Regions from separate parts of the Heyndrickxia sp. FW510-T9 genome, predicted to be linked through region 2. Evidence: a T-box and tRNA genes for the amino acid it is inferred to sense, from the RefSeq annotation. Region 2 holds a T-box; the other holds one or more tRNA genes.

Region 1 (10,002 bases), on a different contig from region 2:
TGTACTTGAATGCCCAATTTTTCCGCTTTATCTGAAGAAAGAGGGTGTGTAAGGCTAACTAGTGTGCCACCTTTTTTAACGACCTTCCAAGATTGCTCCAAAGTATTTCCACCAACAGCGTCAATAACTAAGTCGAATTCATCTACAACATCTTCAAAGGCTGTCTTTGTATAATCAATTACTTCATCTGCACCTAAAGATTTTACAAATTCAATATTATTAGTTGAAGCTGTGCCAACAACTTTCGCTCCGTGCCATTTAGCGAGTTGCACAGCAAATTGTCCTACTCCTCCAGCAGCAGCGTGAATCAACACTTTTTGATTCGGTTGTAAATTTCCTTCACTAAATAACGCCTTCCATGCAGGAGCAGCACCAGCTCTAATAGTAGCAGCACTTTCAAATGATAATCCGTGTGGCATATGCAATATATTTTCTTCAGTGGAGATCGCGTATTCAGTGTAACCACCATTAATAGCAGTACCGAATACAGCTTGACCAACTTTAAAATTCTTTATACTGCCTCCAACTTTTTCAACGATACCTGAAATTGAACCTCCAGGGATATATGGGAAAGATTTAGGAAATATACTATGCAAGAGCCCTTTACGCATTTTCCAATCAAATGGAGTTACAGTTGCATAGCGGACTTTAATAAGAAGCTCATTGTCTTTTGGTTCTGAGCGAGCGATTTTTTCATGTTTCAGAACATCAGTATCTCCATATTGATGTACTCTAATAGCATTCATTACCAATGAAGACATACAATTCAACTCCCTATTTCAATATACCAGCTGGTTTTTTAAGGCCTAACCATATATTATATTAATGGGATTGTTTATAAAAGTAGTAACATTTTTATAACTTAGTCACAAAAACAGAACTATAGTATAAAGGAGGCACTTTTCATGAGTTTAAATAAAGAGACAAATCCAAACTTACCCGAAAATAAATGCACTGTCTCTTATACACAGCGATTAATTGCAGGAAGATGGAAACTAGTTATTATGTGGCACTTAAGTAAAGAAACAAGACGATTTAACGAACTTCAAAAGCTTCTACCTGGTGTTTCAAAAGGAATTCTCACTAGACAATTAAGGGAAATGGAAGAAGACGGATTAGTTCATAGAGAAGTCTATAAAGAAGTCCCACCTAAAGTTGAATACTCTTTAACAAAAGAAGGACGTGAATTTCTCCCGATACTCACAAGTATGGGAAAGTGGGGAGAAAAGCATAGAGAGATTCTAGAAAAAAAGAAAAACAATAAATAATTTCATCGAAGAACACTATAGACCGAGGTCTTATACTAGAAATCCCCTCTAATCATTGAAAACTAAAGGATATTCGATAATCAAAAGAACCGGGCGGAATTTTGCCCGTTTTTTTCTTTTTTAGGGGTGTCCATTTCTATCCCAGAAGCCTATATAAAAGGTGAAGGGAGGTGAATACAAATGGCAGAAATACTTCTAAAGGATTCCAGACTAAAGCTAATCTTCGATAACGGAGTAGACGGTGATGGCAAGCAATTGTTTAAAAGCAAAACTTTCAGCAATATTCGTCTAGATTCTACTCCTGATGAGCTGCAAAATGCTGCACAAGCAATTGCATCTTTATCTCAAAAGGCGCTTTATGGTGTGGAACGTAATGACAGCTCGGATATTCAGGCGTAATAGAGCAGGATTTCAAGGCTAGGTTAGCTAATGTTGTTTACGGTTTAAACTTGATTTCGTAAGAATGTACCGTTAATAACAATCATTTTTAACAAAGCCTATTTCAAAAAAATGAGGGAGGTGAAAAAAGTGAAAACTCTAGAATTGCAATTTGTCACAGCAAATAATAAAACTGCTAATATATCGATCGAGGATCCTATCGAGCCTGTTGATACTGTGAAGGTAAAGGCCGCAATGGAGCAAGTAATCGCATCCAATGTCTTTCAAAATTCTACCGGTTATGCTTATGCCGAAATGAAGGGTGCTAGATTAGTCGATCATAATGTCACGGAATATACGATTGAATAGTTTTGGTAGGGAAGGCCTTGTTCGATTCGGACAGGCCTTTCGTACTTTACTCGTGGGATTATTAGTTGTATTCACGGGAATGTTATGAAATTTGGCGGGATTATAGCTCAAATTAACGGAATTATTATTAGAAAGGAGGGGATTGTTTTGGATAGTATCATGTCCTTCATTAATGAGGTCGGCTTTCCCATCGTTGTATCACTATATCTTTTGTATCGTATTGAAACGAAGCTGGATGCAGTCGTGCAATCAATTCAAAGTCTTCCTGAGCGAATGAAGAGTCGTGAATAAAGGAAGAGGCTTGAATGGCAAAATTGTCTTTCAAGCCTTCTTGAATTTGATTGTGACCTCACTGTTAAATCGACTACCATAATTAATAGTACTAGCCGAAAATAATGAATTTGGTGCATAGAAGCAAGGTGCCATACCATTGATTAAAAATTATTCAATATCAATAATACCTTTGTCACCACGGTGTATCATTCCATCTTTAAGCAACTTTACTTGTCTATCTTGTTCAAGATTTGTAAATACAATCGGTGTCACAATGGATGGAACCTTCTCCTTAATAAAATCGATATCCATTTGCGCCAGCTTTTGTCCTTGTTTTACACAATCCCCTTCTTTAACATGTACGGTGAATCCTTCACCCTTAAGATTTACTGTATCCAGCCCCATATGGATTAGCACCTCAAGTCCAGCTTCTGATTCTAAACCGATCGCATGATTTGTTGGAAATACGGACTTCACCACTCCGTTAAAAGGGGACTGCACTTCTCCATCTGTTGGATCGATCCCAAATCCATCACCCATCATTTTTTCGGAAAAGACTTGATCAGGAACGTTTTCTATTTTTAGTAGCCTTCCGCTAATAGGAGCAATAAAGGTATCCATATCAAACTTTGTAGCTCGATTTATATTGTTTGCTTCTGGCTGTTTCACTGAACCGGGTGATTCAGGTACAGGAGGATGGTCCAGAGCATACAGCTTTTTCAAGGCATTTGCCGCAAATTCAACATCTGGGCCGACGATGATCTGAACACTGGATTTACTTGTCTTCATTACACCCCGCGCTCCGAAACGTTTTATCGTAGTTTCATCAATATTGGCGCTATCCTGAACATCCAAGCGCAACCGAGTAGCGCAGTTATCAATATTAGTTAAGTTTTCTTTTCCTCCGAGCCCTTTTAAAAATCCGGCAGCCATGATTGTATACTTATCACTCCCGGAAAGTGCGACAGTATCATCATCTGCGAATTCATCCTCATCTTCACGCCCAGGTGTTTTTAAATCACGCCATTTGATGATGAAGTAGAATATGATGAAATAGATTACCCCGTAGATTAAGCCGACTAATAGTAAGAGCAGAGGCTTCGTGGCAATTCCATAGTTCAAAATATAATCAATTAAGCTTGCGGAAAAACTGAAGGAATCATGAATTCCGAGCAAGTATGTCACCGCAAACGATGTGGCAGTTAGTAAAGCATGAATAATGTAAAGTAGTGGCGAAACGAACATAAATCCAAACTCAATTGGTTCGGTAACTCCAGTAACAAATGAAGTTAACGCCATACCGAGAAGTAAACCCGCAGTTTTTCTGCGTCGATCCGTTTTGGCTGTCATCATCATAGCTAAACAAGCAGCAGGGAGACCAAACATCATGATAGGGAAGAAGCCGGTCGTAAATGTTCCGGCAGTTGGATCATGGTGGAGGAAGCGAGTAATATCACCATGATACACATTTCCGGCAGCATCTTTAAAGGTTCCGAAATCAAACCATACAAGCGTGTTAATAATATGATGCAAGCCTAAAGGAATAAGGAGTCTGTTTAAGAATCCGTATATTGCATAACCAAAAGCGCCAGCACTTGTAATCCAATGAGCTAAAGCATCAATACCATCTTGAACATATGGCCATATAAACCCAAAAATAATGCCTAAAATAACTCCCATTAATGCGGTAATGATAGGAATAAATCTTCTTCCACCAAAAAAAGCAAGCCAAGTTGGTAGTTGAATATCGTGGAACCGATTGTATAACATTCCGGCGACAATCCCGGAAATAATCCCACCAAGAACTCCCATATTAACAGCAGGATTAATGGCATGTGTAGTAAAAGTTAATACCATATAGCCAATGGCACCTGCTAAAGCGGCTGCCCCATTGTTATCCTTTGCAAATCCGATGGCAACCCCAATCGCAAAAAGAAGAGCTAGATTGCTAAAAACAGCATCTTGACCAATCGCCATGCTTCCAAAGAAAGCATTTCCAGCTTCAGCAATAAACTTTATATTTAGTAAATCCGGTTGACCAAGGCGCAGCAATAAACCCGCCGCTGGTAGTACAGCAATAGGAAGCATTAAGGATTTACCGATTTTTTGCAGAAATGATAGCATGAATCCTCCTCCTAAAGTAGTGATAAAATGGATCTAATAGTTTAATCTATGGATATCTTCGTTTCCCGTTTGTCCATTTTCGGTTCACGTTTGTCCATTTCTTGAATCACATCGATTAAGTCATCAATCGCTTTCTCACGCACATAACTTTGATTATCCTCTAACTGGGCTGTTACACTGATGATCATTCTTTTAATATAAGTCCAGTCTTCTTTAAAGGTTAAAAAATCAATCGTTTCCAAGGCTTCTCCCTCCTACGATAATTTACCTTTAAGGTATCCATTCTTTGGAATTTATATTCTTTTAAAGGAAATATAGGGTGAATATTTCATGCTTTGGATATCATTATTGATTGATAGAAAAGGTGAATTTAGTATAATAATAGAAGGAAACTATTTTGGAGGAGTACCCAAGAGGCTGAAGGGGGCGCACTCGAAATGCGTTAGGGGTATAAACTGCCCGCGTGGGTTCAAATCCCACCTTCTCCGCCATACATAATAACGATAAAGCATTGTGCTTTGAGGTTGATACTTCAATCATAAGATTTCGTAAAATGAAAGCTTATGCTTGAATTTACTTGGCGAAATTATATACTTGAATTTTTAGAAAGATATAGTGAATTAAACAGTGGAAAAGCTGATGATCAAATAAGATCATCAGCTTTTTTATAATATAAAGGCATAATAGTGCAACATGGGATGATATTTCTTATTGAAGTAAAGGGAGATTAGTTGTGCGAAATACTTCTAGCTTAAATGGAGGATGGTAAAATTCCCCTGGTAATTCATACAGAGCTGTTCCATCGAATACAACGATAACCGGATCAGCCGATTTATCGCACAATACAGGAAATGTGCTGTTATAGGAATTGAATTAGGACTGAATAATTGGAATTGTCATCATAAGACAACTAACCATCTGCTTGGGTAGTTATTCCAGTAATATAAAAACCCCGAAATTTGGGAGATATCTAGCCAAATTTCGGGGATAGTGCTGTTTACGACTTTGACAAAACTACTGTTATTATTTAAAAGTTGTAAACGAGATTGAGTACAATAGGATCGCCTGGGTCAAGGATAGCTCCACCAACAATGGTTAAGTCTGAAGTAGTAACGGTAGCTACACCGTTTTCTTGGGGTTGTCCATTAATATATAATGTTAGAGCTGCAAAACTAGTGTTGAATGCAGTAATAGAAGCACCATTGTCATCTACAAAAGCAGTTGCTGGAATTACCAAGTCTGCTCCAGTAACTGTACCTGCACTGGCGGGAGCATAGTATTTGTTTGATTTAAAATTTGGGGGAATAAGAGTCGCTGCCATATTTATCACCTCCTTTCAGAAAATTTTAAGAAGGTTTAGCTTATATATTAATACATTAAATGTATAGTTTTCTATAACGACAAGAACTTATTTAGTATTATCATTCTTTGAAATGAGACTTATAAATTCCAAAGAAATCGGGTCATCCTTATCCAATATGAAACCACCTTTTAATGTAAGTTCATAAGGGGTAACTAAACCGACACCATTTTCCTGAAGCATTCCATTTATAAATAAATTAAAATATTGAAATGTTGCGGGAAAAGTTTTAATTGGTAATCCATTATCATCGACAAAAGAAATAGCAGAAATTTGCAAATCAGATCCATTTGTAATTCCTTCAGAAACTTTAGAAAAGTATTTCTTGGAAGTCAAAGTTACGGATTGTTTTTCTTTGCAACAACAATCATTTTTAATCCTAATATGAATAATATTCACTGAATTACTCATATTAATATGATTGTTCATCTTTTCACCACCTTATTTATATCTTTATATATTTATATTCTTTTTCAGTCATCATGTAAAAGACAAGTTCTCCATATAAAAAACACATTTTTATCTTCGAATCTTATATAGATTTTAAACTTACATGTTTCTTATTAAAGTAATGGGGATTAATTGAATAAAAAAATGCGTCTCTCAATTAGAGAAGGTTCTCTTTACTTATTGGGGTACCGTCAGGAAAATGCGGATTTTCAATGTTAAGGAAATTTCAATATTAAAAAGCCAGATTTCCCAATAAAATTAGACTTATATCATTACTCCAGGAATAGCGCCATAATAATGGAATAATAGATATGATTCATTTGCAATTTTAGTTGGAGTCTCTAAAGATTTTTTAACAAGTTTAATTGAATAAAGAATGCTGTTCTTCAAAAAATTAATCACTATACTAGCTAATTCTGCATCTTCTAGGAGTGGCTATGAATCTGTGATTGATGCTGTTCCTTTATGTACGTTGACCAGTTATTTTCATAAATACGAAACCAGGCAGTAGGAGAATAAAGTGGATAATTTATCCAATTAATATACCGATCTCTACATACAAAATAGTGAGATGCGACTTAGGGAGTTGACCTATTTCAAGGTTTATTACTGAAATAAATATGGAATGGGTAATCCCATTCCATAAATGTATATTTGCAATTTCTTAAAAAAAAGAAGTATACGATAAAACGATGAAGTTGATATTCACTATTAAGTAATTTTACCAAATGAATGGGAAGAATCCACCAATAAATACAGGATCTCCCCCACCAGCACTTGCTCCACTAGCACCACCAACATATGAAGCACCGATAATGATTAACAGAATAAATAAAACAACAATTAAAGCAAAACTTCCTCCACCAGTACCACTCATATCAACACCACCTACTTTATCCGGATCTTTAATAAAGTATGTTTATTAATTAAATTTGTCTGTACATGCACCTAATTAAAAATCATTTTAGGTGGGGTGTAGAAAGCCTAAGTTTGAATATCTTTTGTAAATGCCACCTGCTACTACCTTTGCATATGTTTTAGCATTAGCCCGATCCGTAAAATATGTAAAGGTTGAAGCTTGGGCAGCAAAATAAAAAAATTGAAGTTTCTTGAAAAATTGATGCATATTGAGCGCCTTTATTTAAAATAGGAAAATAAAATTCGAATCATATACTTGCCAAGAGTTTCGAATTTGATGAAAAAGCACGTTAAGAGTTAGAAATATTAGGTTTCTTATCAAAAATAATAATTTATGTACATTAATTTGTGACACACAAAAATCTCTAAAACTACTGATATATCAACCTTTTTTACACTTTTAAAAGTCTCTTCCTTCTCACTCTGTATTAAATTAAAACAAGTAAAATTAATTTATTGAACTGATATACTAGAAAATATAACGCTGAAAAATATAGGAGGTTCATTCATGAACGTTTTCTTATTTTTGTTATAATTATTTAATATGAGGGAGAGTACATATGAATAGGAATGTAAAATATATACTAACCGTATTATTGCTTGTTATAATCTTTTTATATCTTTTTTTAGGAAAATTTGAAGATGATTCGCAAAATGATAATGAAATGTCTATTTTCCATAAAGTTGAATTAATTCAAGTAATAGATCATATTCATAAAAATCCCATTGTATATACTTTCAAAGGTAATAAAAAATCTTTACTTGTCGAATCTCTCTCTACTATTTTTTATAAAAATAATACTGCAACCGAAGCTGATGTTAACCATCCCCTATACAGCATTTATATAAAACAAAAAAAATTAAATATGAATACTCCTATTATTATATATGATAATGCAGTATCTTTACATAATAGAACAATTTCATTGTCAAATGAGGATTATAGAAAAATCTCACATGAAATTGAGAGATTACTATATAGAAAAAAAATGTCTTCAAACCCGAAACCCAAATCGCTCAGTTTAAGGTAAAAAAGCATAAAAGAAGAGGGCTTTTAAAGTCGGAATTAACTTAAAAGCCCTCTCTCCGTTAATTCTTCACTGTAACTGAAGAATTAAAAAGATTATAGTAATGACTATTGAAAAAGAGGTTGACCTTTATTTAGAAGAGTTGGCAATAATATGATCAAATAGGTGGCAAACTAATGGTTGAAGTCTCATATTGTTGTGACTTCAACCATTAGTTTTCGTAAAAGAAGGCGTATGCTTGAATTTACTTTGTGAAATTATATACTTGAATTTTTAGAATGATATATTTCAACAAAACGAGGGGTAAGGATGATGGTCAACTAAGATTGCCAGCTTTTCACATTGAACTATGGGTATAGTTCAACATTTGGTGCATTGCTCTTATTGGAGTAAAGGGTAGGAATGTTTAATAATTAAATAATCAACACTAGGATTAATTGTTTTTATTTAAGTGGTAATAGTATTGATATAGACTATCCAGTCTAACGAAAAAAAGTTGCTATTGTTTATAACTACAATATTACTTGTCCAAGTAGGCTATTATGTCTAATTTACTAACAACTTCTAAAAGTCTGTCAAAAATATTCCTCACCAAAACAATACAATAGTATGATATAACACCAGCCGTTCATATCCCAAACTCTTCTTAATTTATGTGAAACAACAAAAAAATTAAGTGTCCATTTTCGGTGGTTCTTCTAACCATCCATTAGACATCATAAGCTTCGCACCTTCTATTGTGTATTCATATATATCCTTAGCGAATACACCTGTTTTCACCATAACATCATTACGTAAAATGAAAGCTAAACTAAAGCCTTGACCTCCAAGACTAAACCCGCCTAGAAGGAAGTTACAAAACATCATCAGTTTATCCGAAAATGGTGCCTCAGTCGATCCTGTAACTGTACCTCCTGGTGTAGCAGGTGGCTGAATATTATTCTGATGAAGGAGTTCCTCGGTTTCAATCAAAATTTTCTTCGAAAGCTCTTGTCCTTTTGTAAAATATTTTTTCACTTCTTCATTCTTAGCACTTTGGGCAAAACCTTTCATCAATTGCATACCAGTAATATTTGTCTCAAAGGAGTGATATAGTATTCCAAACTCAACAGTATTTAATGTTCTCTTATGACCAAAAAGATTAGTTCCCTTCATGTAGTTTTTATCGGTAATATAATCAACCGAGTTTGGCATAGTTATAAAGTTCGGGCGAGAAAGAAATTCTTTTTCAAGAAGATACTGTGTAAATAAATTATAATAGGTCTGGGTTAAATCAGTAAGTTGCTTATAATACTTAACGATATCTTCACGATAGGATGTAGTCATATGTAGGACATACATGCCCATACTAATTTCTTTTAATACTCTACTGAACATAATATCAAATCCGTCCTCATATAACTTAGGAGCATTCAGATTAACATCTTCTTTAGTAAACCCGATTGGCAGTGCAACCCCGTCATTTTCAAACATCACTTTTAGTTCGATGACCTTCGGATGAAGTTTTTTCCACAATCCTGACATTAGATCTTTAGCTTTTTGATCGTCGGATTTCTCAATAAAGTACTCCAATATCCGCAAAATCATCGTTTTTTTTTGGTAAGTTATCCATAATGAACCCAGTTCCGCCGAACTCATTTTACTCCTATTATTCATAAATATATTCACCCAGCTTTATTTTTTTATTATCTTTTACCTTACTGAGGAAAAAATTCATATGTTTAACAATACATTCTTTTATTCACCCAAATGGCCCGATTGTGGAACAAGAAAAAGTCTTGCATATCTAAAACAGGATTTTTAATCAAACATTATTATTAATTATCAATCTTTA
Region 2 (10,002 bases):
GTTATGGCTATAAATAATCAAGAACAAGGGCAATTCAGCGATGAGTTAGGGAGGATCCTATTAACGGATCAAGCCATACAAAATACATTTTTAAACAATATTGTTTCTACAGCAAAAAAATATGGTTTTCGTGATATTCATATAGACTTTGAATATTTGCGACCACAAGACAAAGAAGCCTATAATCGATTTTTACGCAAAGCTAAAGATCGATTTTCTAAGGAAGGATGGTTTTTGTCCACTGCATTAGCTCCAAAAACTAGCGCTGACCAGAAAGGTAAATGGTATGAAGCACATGAATATAAAGCGCATGGTGAAATTGTAGATTTTGTTGTTATCATGACATATGAATGGGGATATAGTGGTGGACCCCCAATGGCAGTATCACCTATTAACCCTGTCAGGAAGGTGTTAGAGTACGCTATAACCGAAATGCCTTCCAAAAAAATATTAATGGGACAAAATTTATATGGTTATGATTGGACACTTCCTTTTACTCCTGGTAAAGATATTGCCAAGGCAATAAGTCCCCAGCAAGCTATTCAAATTGCCGCTAATCACAACGTCTCAATTAACTATGATTTTGAGTCGCAAGCACCGAATATAGACTATGTTGATGACTCTGGCAAAAAACATAAGGTTTGGTTTGAAGATGCAAGATCGATTCAAGCGAAATTTAACCTTCTAGAAGAATTAAATCTACGAGGCATGAGCTATTGGAAACTCGGATTATCCTTTCCACAAAATTGGCTTTTAATTGTAGAAAATTTTAATGTTGAAAAAAAATAACTCGAAGAACCCCCTTATTCATTAAAAGGGGGTTTTGTTCTGTCTATCTCCAACGTCTATCAGCAGCGGATTAGCAAGACTCCCGCTTTTCTCATTTAGAATTATATTCCGTACCACACTAATGTAACATGTGCTAAAATATGTATTAGTTTGTTTTTATATGTTTCATCATTTTTCCATGAACGGACATTGGAAAAAGACTTGAGGAGGACAATACATGGAAACTCTACCGTTTATTACGGTTGAAGGACCAATTGGTATTGGAAAAACCTCTCTAGCAAAAGCAATTTCTTCTCACTTTCGTTATCATTTGTTAAAAGAAATTGTTGATGAGAACCCATTTCTTGAAAAGTTCTACGATAATATCGAGGAATGGAGTTTCCAATTAGAGATGTTTTTCCTTTGCAATCGCTACAAACAGCTTGAGGATATACACATTCATTATCTCCAAGAAAATAAGCCAGTTGTGTCTGATTATCATATATTTAAAAACCTTATATTTGCGAGACGAACATTAAAAGAAGAACAATATCAAAAATATTTGCAAATCTATAACATTTTAACGAAGGACATGCCTCAGCCTAATGTAGTTATATACTTAAATGCTAGTTTAGATACTGTCATGAAGAGAATAAAAATGAGAGACAGAGAATTCGAAAAAAATATAAGTACAGATTACTTAAAACAATTATCAGCAGACTATGACCTTTTTATGGATAACTTTGAACGTACTCATCCTAACATCCCTGTTTTGCGATTTAATGGAGACGATTTAGATTTTATCCAATACGAAGGTGATCTTCAATATATTATGGATCAATTATCCTTAACTTTACAAAAAGGGGCACATTGTTATGGAACTTCGCAATAAATATGGAATTCCTAATAATACAGTCATCACAATCGCAGGTACTGTAGGAGTAGGAAAATCAACGATGACCAATACATTAGCTAATGCATTAGGCTTCCGTACATCTTTTGAAAAGGTAGATTCCAACCCATACCTAGATAAGTTTTATAACGACTTTAAAAGATGGAGCTTTCATTTGCAAATCTATTTTTTGGGAGAGCGGTTTAAAGAACAAAAGAGAATTTTTGAATATGGTGGGGGCTTTATTCAAGATCGTTCTATTTATGAAGACACTGGAATATTCGCCAAAATGCATTATGAAAAAGGGAATATGTCTGAGGTTGATTATGAAACTTATAAAAATTTATTTGATGCAATGGTGATGACACCTTATTTTCCACATCCGGACTTATTAATTTATTTAGATGGCTCTATTGAAGATGTTTTGGAAAGAATTCAAAGACGTGGTCGACCAATGGAACAAAAGACACCAATTGAATATTGGATCGAGATGCATAATCGCTATGAAGACTGGATCAATTCTTTTAACGCTTGCCCTGTCCTTCGTCTTAATATTAATGATTATGATTTAATTAGTGATGAAACAAGTGTTGAACCAATTATTGAAAGAATAAGCTATTTTCTTAAGCAAACTCAATTGCTAAAGAAATAATTTTAGACTTTCTAAAAAAGAAGTCGCCATTATGGCGACTTCTTTTAAGCACTCTCATCTATTTAAAACAAAAAATCCGTTACAAAAGTAACGGATTTTAAAATCTCCAATAAACTATGCGTGTTTTATTGTACAATATGGCGGAGGAAGAGGGATTCGAACCCCCGCGCGGTTTAACCCGCCTGTCGGTTTTCAAGACCGATCCCTTCAGCCGGACTTGGGTATTCCTCCGTATCGACAAGTAATAATATAACAAATAATAATCAACTTGTCAACACAATTTATTAATTGTTTTTTTATTACACTTCTCCATTAGCAAAATGGATTGTATTAATATTATTCGCCCTATGCGTACACGTGAACCGTTTTAGCGAGAGAAAACTTAGAGAACATGTACGCATAAAGCGGTTTGAAGTAAAAAATCACGAAAAATTATTTTGTTTTAATAACATCCACATTTCTCATATATGGACGTAACACTTCTGGAATTACTACACTTCCATCCTCTTGTTGGAAGTTCTCTAAAATAGCCGCAACTGTACGTCCGATTGCTAATCCTGATCCATTTAGAGTATGAACATGCTCAGGCTTTGCATTTAATTCCCTTCGGAAACGAATATTTGCCCTACGAGCTTGAAATGCCTCAAAGTTACTGCAAGAAGAAATCTCGCGATAAGCATTGTAGCTTGGGATCCATACTTCAATATCGTATTTTTTAGCAGCTGTAAACCCTAGATCTGCTGTACACATACTTAAAACACGGTATGGTAATCCAAGTAATTGAAGCACTTTCTCGGCATTTCCTGTTAATTTCTCAAGTTCTTCATAAGAATCCTCTGGCTTTACAAATTTCACTAGCTCAACCTTATTAAATTGATGTTGACGGATGAGGCCTCTAGTATCACGTCCAGCTGAACCTGCTTCAGAACGGAAACATGCACTGAATGCCGCATAGCTAATAGGAAGTTGATCTCCAGTCAAGATTTCATCTCGATGAAAATTAGTTACTGGAACTTCCGCTGTTGGAATAAGAAAGTAATCTTCACTTTCTACTAAAAATGCATCTTCTTCAAATTTTGGAAGTTGTCCAGTACCTGTCATACTTGTACGATTCACTAGGTATGGCGGCAATATCTCTTCATAACCATGTTCCTCTACGTGAAGATCTATCATAAAGTTCCATAAAGCACGTTCTAATCTAGCACCTAACCCTTTATAAAATACGAAACGGCTACCTGTTACTTTTGCTGCACGCTCAAAATCCACTATATTTAAATCTGTAGCTATATCCCAATGTGGTTTAGCTTCAAAGTCGAAACTTCTAACATCTCCCCACCTGCGAATTTCAACGTTGTCATCTTCTGATTCGCCAATTGGAGTACTCTCATGAGGAATATTTGGAATAGACATAAGAATGCGATCCAATGTATCTTCAATTTGACGCAACTCATCATCAAATTGTTTTATTTTTTCCCCAACCTCACGCATTTCAACAATGAGATTATCTGCATTTTGTTTTTCCCTTTTCATTTGTGCTATTTTTTGACTTACTTCATTTCGCTTGCTCTTTAAATCCTCTGTAACTACAATTAATTCTCGTCTTTTTGTATCTAATTCCTCAAACTTATCAAAATCGGTTAAATCTTCACCGCGATGCTGTAATTTTTCCTTTACCTCTTCAAAATTGGCTCTTAAATATTTAATATCCAGCATGAAATTTTCCTCCTTTACTTAATAAAAACAAAAAACTCCCGTCCCCTAAAGGGACGAGAGTTACCCGCGTTGCCACCCAAATTGAAAGCAAACAATCTTGCTTTCCACTTCAATCGATAACGGTTTTACCCGAAAGTACTTACTAGCCTAAAACTTTCAGTACTTCACTCAAGGATGGATTCACAAATTTTCTTTATCGGTTTACACCAGCCACCGACTCTCTTAGAAAAGAATAACTTGTTACTATTTCCTGTCAATGATTTTTAATAATGCTATTTGTTAATATTAAATGATAATTTACTATAAATTTTACCTAAATGCAACTGCTTTTATGCATTTTCTATTGATTTTTTTACCATCTCAACAAAATAATTTGTTAGCCTATCATCATCTGTTAATTCAGGATGGAAAGAACAACCGAGAAATTGACCTTCGCGTGCAGCAACTATTTTACCTTCATGTTTGGCCAGTACTTCAACATTTTCTCCAGCCTCAACAATATGCGGAGCACGGATAAATACTGCGGGAAATTCATCTGCTACCCCCGCAATATCTAAATCTGTTTCAAAGCTTTCCTTTTGGCGGCCAAAAGAATTTCTCTCCACTTTAACATCCAATACTCCGATATGTGGCTGATCATAACCAACAATGGACTTAGCTAGCAAAATTAATCCTGCACATGTACCGAACATTGGTTTACCCTGCTTGGCGAAATTTTTCAACCCATCTAAAAAATCATACTTGTCAATGAGCTTTCGCATCGTCGTACTTTCTCCACCAGGTAGAATTAATCCATCCAGTTCTTCTAGTTGTTCTTTTTGCTTTACTACAACCGCTGTAGCACCACAGTTTTCAATTGCGTTAACATGCTCTCTAACAGCCCCTTGGAGGCCAAGTACACCGATTTTAGTCATTATAACGATTCTCCTTACCAGCCTCGGTCTTGCATACGAGATTCTGGTGATAATGAAGATATTTCAATTCCCTTCATCGCCGTTCCAAGATTTTTAGAAATATTGGCAATAAGTTCATAATCTTGATAATGCGTTGTAGCTTCTACTATTGCTTTTGCGAATTTTGCAGGGTTTTCTGATTTAAAAATCCCAGATCCAACAAAAACTCCGTCAGCACCTAATTGCATCATAAGTGCTGCATCTGCTGGTGTTGCAACTCCACCAGCTGCAAAGTTTACAACAGGAAGACCACCATGTTTTTTAATTTCAAGCAATACTTCATAAGGAGCGCCTAGTAGTTTTGCTTCTGTCATTAATTCATCTTCATTCATACTAATTACTTTTCTAACTTGTGCATTTACTTTTCTTATATGTCTTACTGCCTCTACAATATTACCTGTGCCTGGCTCTCCTTTTGTACGTAGCATAGAAGCACCTTCACCGATACGCCTTGCAGCTTCTCCAAGATCACGGCACCCGCAAACAAATGGAACCGTATAATCCTTTTTATTCAAATGAAATTCTTCATCTGCAGGTGTTAATACTTCACTTTCATCAATATAGTCAACACCCATCGCCTCAAGAACCCTTGCTTCAACAATATGACCAATCCTAGCTTTTGCCATTACAGGAATCGTAACCGCACCCATTACCTCTTCTACAATACGTGGGTCTGCCATTCTAGCTACTCCACCAGCCTTACGAATATCCGAAGGAACACGTTCAAGTGCCATAACTGCAACTGCACCAGCATCTTCTGCAATTTTTGCTTGTTCGGCATTTATAACATCCATAATAACGCCGCCCTTTTGCATTTCTGCCATGCCACGTTTTACTCTATCCGTTCCTGTTCTCATGACTTTTACCCCTTTTTCTTAAAAAGTGAAAATCCTATTAAGTTCCTATGATTAATAAACATTAAAAAGAACACCTTGTCAAGAAGGTGTTCAAAAATACTTTTCTTGTATAATATCTCTCTAGAACCAGCCTTTTACAGTAGATGTTACTCCACTCCAAATATTAGCGAAAAAATGTCCAATTCCTCTCATCATTAAAACAAACCAATTTGCTTTATCAACATTATTTGCCGCTACAACATCAACATTTGCTGATTTTTGACCGTATAAATAACCAAAATCTTTAGATCCACTATATTGTGCTACTAGCTTTCCAACAACCTCACCCTTTTTCACAGGTGCAACAAGGTTACCATCTTTATCAAGCTTATTCTTATCTAAAACTAAGACAGGTTTATAAGCCTTCTCATCACCATTTTTAACAACCAAGTGAAGTGGTGCTGTTGTAAGGATTTTTACATTTTTTTCCTTACCTTTTAACACTGGTAAGGTTTTATGTTTACTAATTTCATAGTTTTTAGGATACACTTCTTTTACTGAAAAATTACTAAAAGCATAATCCATCATTTTTTTAGTTTCATCAAATCTTGCAGTTTTTACACTTTGTCCTTTAGCATTTGTTGCATTCATCACAACCGTAATTACTCGCATCCCATTACGCATAGCTGTTCCTGTAAAACAAGAACCAGCAAAATCAGTGGTACCTGTTTTCAAACCATCGACTCCATTGTCTTTAGAACCATATATTAATGTAGGAAGCATCCAGTTCCAGTTATCCATTTTAATATCCTCACCAGGTCCAGCATGAAAGACCATTTTAGGAATGCTCGATGTTTTCAACATTTCTGGATAATCATTTACTAAATGAAAAGCAAGTTTTGCCGTTGCTCTTGCAGACATCACATTTTCGTCTTTCGGTCCACCATATTTTTTAGGATACATACCTTGTAAATCCGAGTTGTTTAAGCCACTACAATTTACAAACTTATAATCCTTTAACCCAAGTTCTTTTGCTTTATCATTCATCATCTTTACAAAATTCGTTTCAGAACCTGCAATCGTTTCAGCGATGGCAATTGTCGCTGCATTCGCTGAGTATATTGCCATTGCATGATAAAGATCAATAATCTTGTATTTCATGTCTTTTCTTAATGGAACATTTGATAGAGTTGTATCGTGGGATATTTTAACAACATAATCACTCGGTGTATATTCTTGATCCCATTTTACTTTTCCTTTTTTAATAGATTCTAATAAAATATACTCAGTCATCATTTTTGTCATGGATGCAATACCTAGTGCAGTATCCGCATTTTTTTCATAGAGTACTTTTCCAGTACTTGCTTCGATTGCGATAGCTCCATTGGCATGTACATCTAATATATCATCAGCTGCAAAAGCGCTTTTTGGTAATTGGAGCATACTAATTATTACTATTAAAGCCATTGTGGTGGCTATATATTTCTTAAATTTATTTTTAATTTTCACTGATAACCCTCCATCACGATGATTTGTACACTTTCGTTATTGTAACATAGTTCGAATCTATTGAGTAGACGGAGGATATACCTAAGTAAAACAAAAAATGGTAGTATCCCGTTTACCAGACACAAGGACCCTACCATTTTATAGTATATACCCTAAATTGTGACTATTTTATGACATTGAGTAATTTGGTGCCTCTTTTGTTATTTGCACATCATGTGGATGACTTTCTCTCAAACCAGCTCCAGTCATACGAATAAATTGTGCTTCTTCACGTAGTGATTTCAAGTCTTTTGATCCGCAATATCCCATCCCAGAGCGTAAACCACCTATTAGCTGATAAATAACATCCTGAACGGATCCTTTATATGGAACCCTTCCCTCAATACCTTCAGGAACAAATTTCTTTGCATCTTCTTGGAAGTAACGGTCTTTCGAACCTTGTTCCATTGCCGAAACGGAACCCATTCCACGGTACACCTTAAAACGCCGGCCTTGGAAAATTTCCGTTTCTCCTGGACTTTCCGTTGTTCCAGCTAATAAACTTCCGAGCATTACAGCATTACCACCAGCTGCTAATGCTTTTACTACATCTCCGGAATACTTTATTCCACCATCTGCAATGATAGCTTTTCCATGTTTCCGCGCTTCTGTAGCGCAATCGTAAATAGCAGTAATTTGTGGAACCCCGACACCTGCTACTACACGTGTGGTACATATGGAGCCTGGCCCAATACCTACTTTAACAACATCCGCCCCAGCTTCAAATAGTTCACGAGTAGCTTCTGGTGTTGCAACATTTCCAGCAATAATATTTAGATTTGGATAAGCATTTCTAATTTCTTTAACTGTATTTATTACACCGAAAGAATGCCCATGCGCAGTATCAATTACAATAACATCTACATGTGCTTTTACAAGTTTTTCTACTCGTAATAAAGTATCCTTGGTTACTCCAACCGCAGCACCAACTAGAAGCCTTCCATGGCTATCTTTTGAAGAATTCGGAAACTCGATAACCTTTTCAATATCTTTTATAGTAATTAACCCTTTTAGTACTCCATTATTATCTACTAAAGGGAGTTTTTCTATTTTACGTTTCTGGAGAATTTGCTCAGCATCTTTTAATGTAGTTCCAACAGGAGCTGTAACAAGATTCTCTTTTGTCATTACATCTGAAATTGGAATAGAGAAGTCTTGGATAAACCGAAGGTCGCGATTAGTAATAATACCGATTAGCTTTTGTTCTTCTTCGTTGTTTACAATAGGAACACCAGAAATACGATACTTACCCATTAAATGTTCTGCGGAAAATACTTGATGTTCAGGAGTTAAAAAGAAAGGATCTGTAATAACGCCACTTTCTGAACGTTTAACTTTATCAACTTGTTCTGCTTGTTGTTCAATACTCATATTTTTATGAATAATTCCAAGTCCACCTTGTCTCGCCATAGAAATTGCCATTTCAGCTTCTGTTACAGTATCCATCCCAGCACTAATAATTGGCATATTTAATTGTAAAGTATCTGTTAATGAAACTTTTAGGCTTACATCCTTTGGTAATACTTCGGATTTAGCTGGTATTAATAAAACATCATCAAACGTTAATCCCTCTTTAACAAATTTTGTTTCCCACATAATTTTCCCTCCTGCACCCAAAAATATTATTAGTAGGTTATCAATTGGATAAACTACTGTCAAGTACATATTAATATGTTCAACTTTTCTAATAATTCGGAGGTTCTAAAGTTGGAAAAAATAAAAATATGGGAGCAAATAGATTATTTCCAATCTGCTATTTATACTCAAGATTTTTTAAAGAGATGCTATAGAAACTTACCCAATACTTTAGACGCAAGTAAAAGCGGGTATGATAATTGCTATCCATTTATGTATTATTTGGATCATGGAAAATTATACTATAACCAAGCAGAAAATGCCCCACTTGCAATTAAGCCTGTTCTTCTCTTTTATGGTCTTGCTCATTTAATAAAGGGATGTCTTTTAACAGTGGATCCATATTATCCCGATACAACATCTGTTCTTGCCCATGGTGTTACATCACGGAAAAAGAAAAAGCAACAATATCAATTTATTTTCGATGAAGTCAAAGTTCAGAAGCTAGGGTTATTTACTCATTTTTCTAAACTAATGTTTCACGTGGAACATTTAGACGGAGAGAAGTTTATTATGAAAGAATTGTTAACTCAATTACCTGAACTTGATAATTGCTTTGAAACTCTTTATTCTTCAAACACTATACACGTTTTTAAAAGTGATCATACATATATATTACCTATTATAGTATTAGATTATTATCATAAAACATTTGAATCATTTAAAGAATTTATAAACATAAAAAGCAAATCATCTATTAAGTGGTTAGGGGCTACAAAAGAGTATATTACCTTTACTTACGAGAAACCGTTACCTCTTCCATTTCGATATCATTTAGAAAAAAATATATATTGTCTTCCAAAAAAAAGTAGCAATTTAGAAATGATACCAGAATTAATCATTTATTATTTACTTTTATATAATTTGAGTATGATTGCTAGATATGAAACAGAGTGGTGGTCTGAACTTATAAAAACTACACCTTCGAATGACTATCCTTTAATTAGGAATTTTTTATCCTTAGCTCTGTCCAAAACTCCATATTTAGTTCTTCAATTTTTATTA

What was found. A T-box is a leader RNA that pairs with one kind of tRNA and senses whether it is charged. The one in region 2 lies ahead of serS (serine--tRNA ligase), so its partner is inferred to be a tRNA-Ser.
Region 1: it has a tRNA-Ser gene. The T-box ahead of serS (serine--tRNA ligase) is inferred to sense a tRNA for this amino acid. The anticodon was not compared.

The regions. Positions count from the first base shown of each region.
Region 1 covers NZ_JBYSWK010000014.1:12,806-22,807, reverse strand. The annotation lists gene AC3WJF_RS09480 (NADP-dependent oxidoreductase) at 1-761, opposite strand, end outside; gene AC3WJF_RS09475 (winged helix-turn-helix transcriptional regulator) at 906-1,268, shown strand; gene AC3WJF_RS09470 (DUF1659 domain-containing protein) at 1,449-1,667, shown strand; gene AC3WJF_RS09465 (DUF2922 domain-containing protein) at 1,797-2,015, shown strand; gene AC3WJF_RS09460 (YvrJ family protein) at 2,175-2,306, shown strand; gene nagE (N-acetylglucosamine-specific PTS transporter subunit IIBC) at 2,457-4,412, opposite strand; gene AC3WJF_RS09450 (hypothetical protein) at 4,454-4,654, opposite strand; tRNA gene AC3WJF_RS09445 (tRNA-Ser) at 4,812-4,903, shown strand; gene AC3WJF_RS09440 (DUF4183 domain-containing protein) at 5,440-5,733, opposite strand; gene AC3WJF_RS09435 (DUF4183 domain-containing protein) at 5,821-6,201, opposite strand; gene AC3WJF_RS09430 (YjcZ family sporulation protein) at 6,944-7,099, opposite strand; gene AC3WJF_RS09425 (hypothetical protein) at 7,701-8,171, shown strand; gene AC3WJF_RS09420 (DUF3231 family protein) at 8,841-9,824, opposite strand.
Region 2 covers NZ_JBYSWK010000078.1:211-10,212, reverse strand. The annotation lists gene AC3WJF_RS22075 (glycoside hydrolase family 18 protein) at 1-789, shown strand, start outside; gene AC3WJF_RS22070 (deoxynucleoside kinase) at 1,007-1,660, shown strand; gene AC3WJF_RS22065 (deoxynucleoside kinase) at 1,644-2,312, shown strand; tRNA gene AC3WJF_RS22060 (tRNA-Ser) at 2,451-2,543, opposite strand; gene serS (serine--tRNA ligase) at 2,745-4,025, opposite strand; T-box leader at 4,072-4,291, opposite strand; gene pdxT (pyridoxal 5'-phosphate synthase glutaminase subunit PdxT) at 4,355-4,939, opposite strand; gene pdxS (pyridoxal 5'-phosphate synthase lyase subunit PdxS) at 4,954-5,835, opposite strand; gene AC3WJF_RS22040 (serine hydrolase) at 5,956-7,317, opposite strand; gene guaB (IMP dehydrogenase) at 7,492-8,958, opposite strand; gene AC3WJF_RS22030 (YaaC family protein) at 9,070-10,002, shown strand, end outside.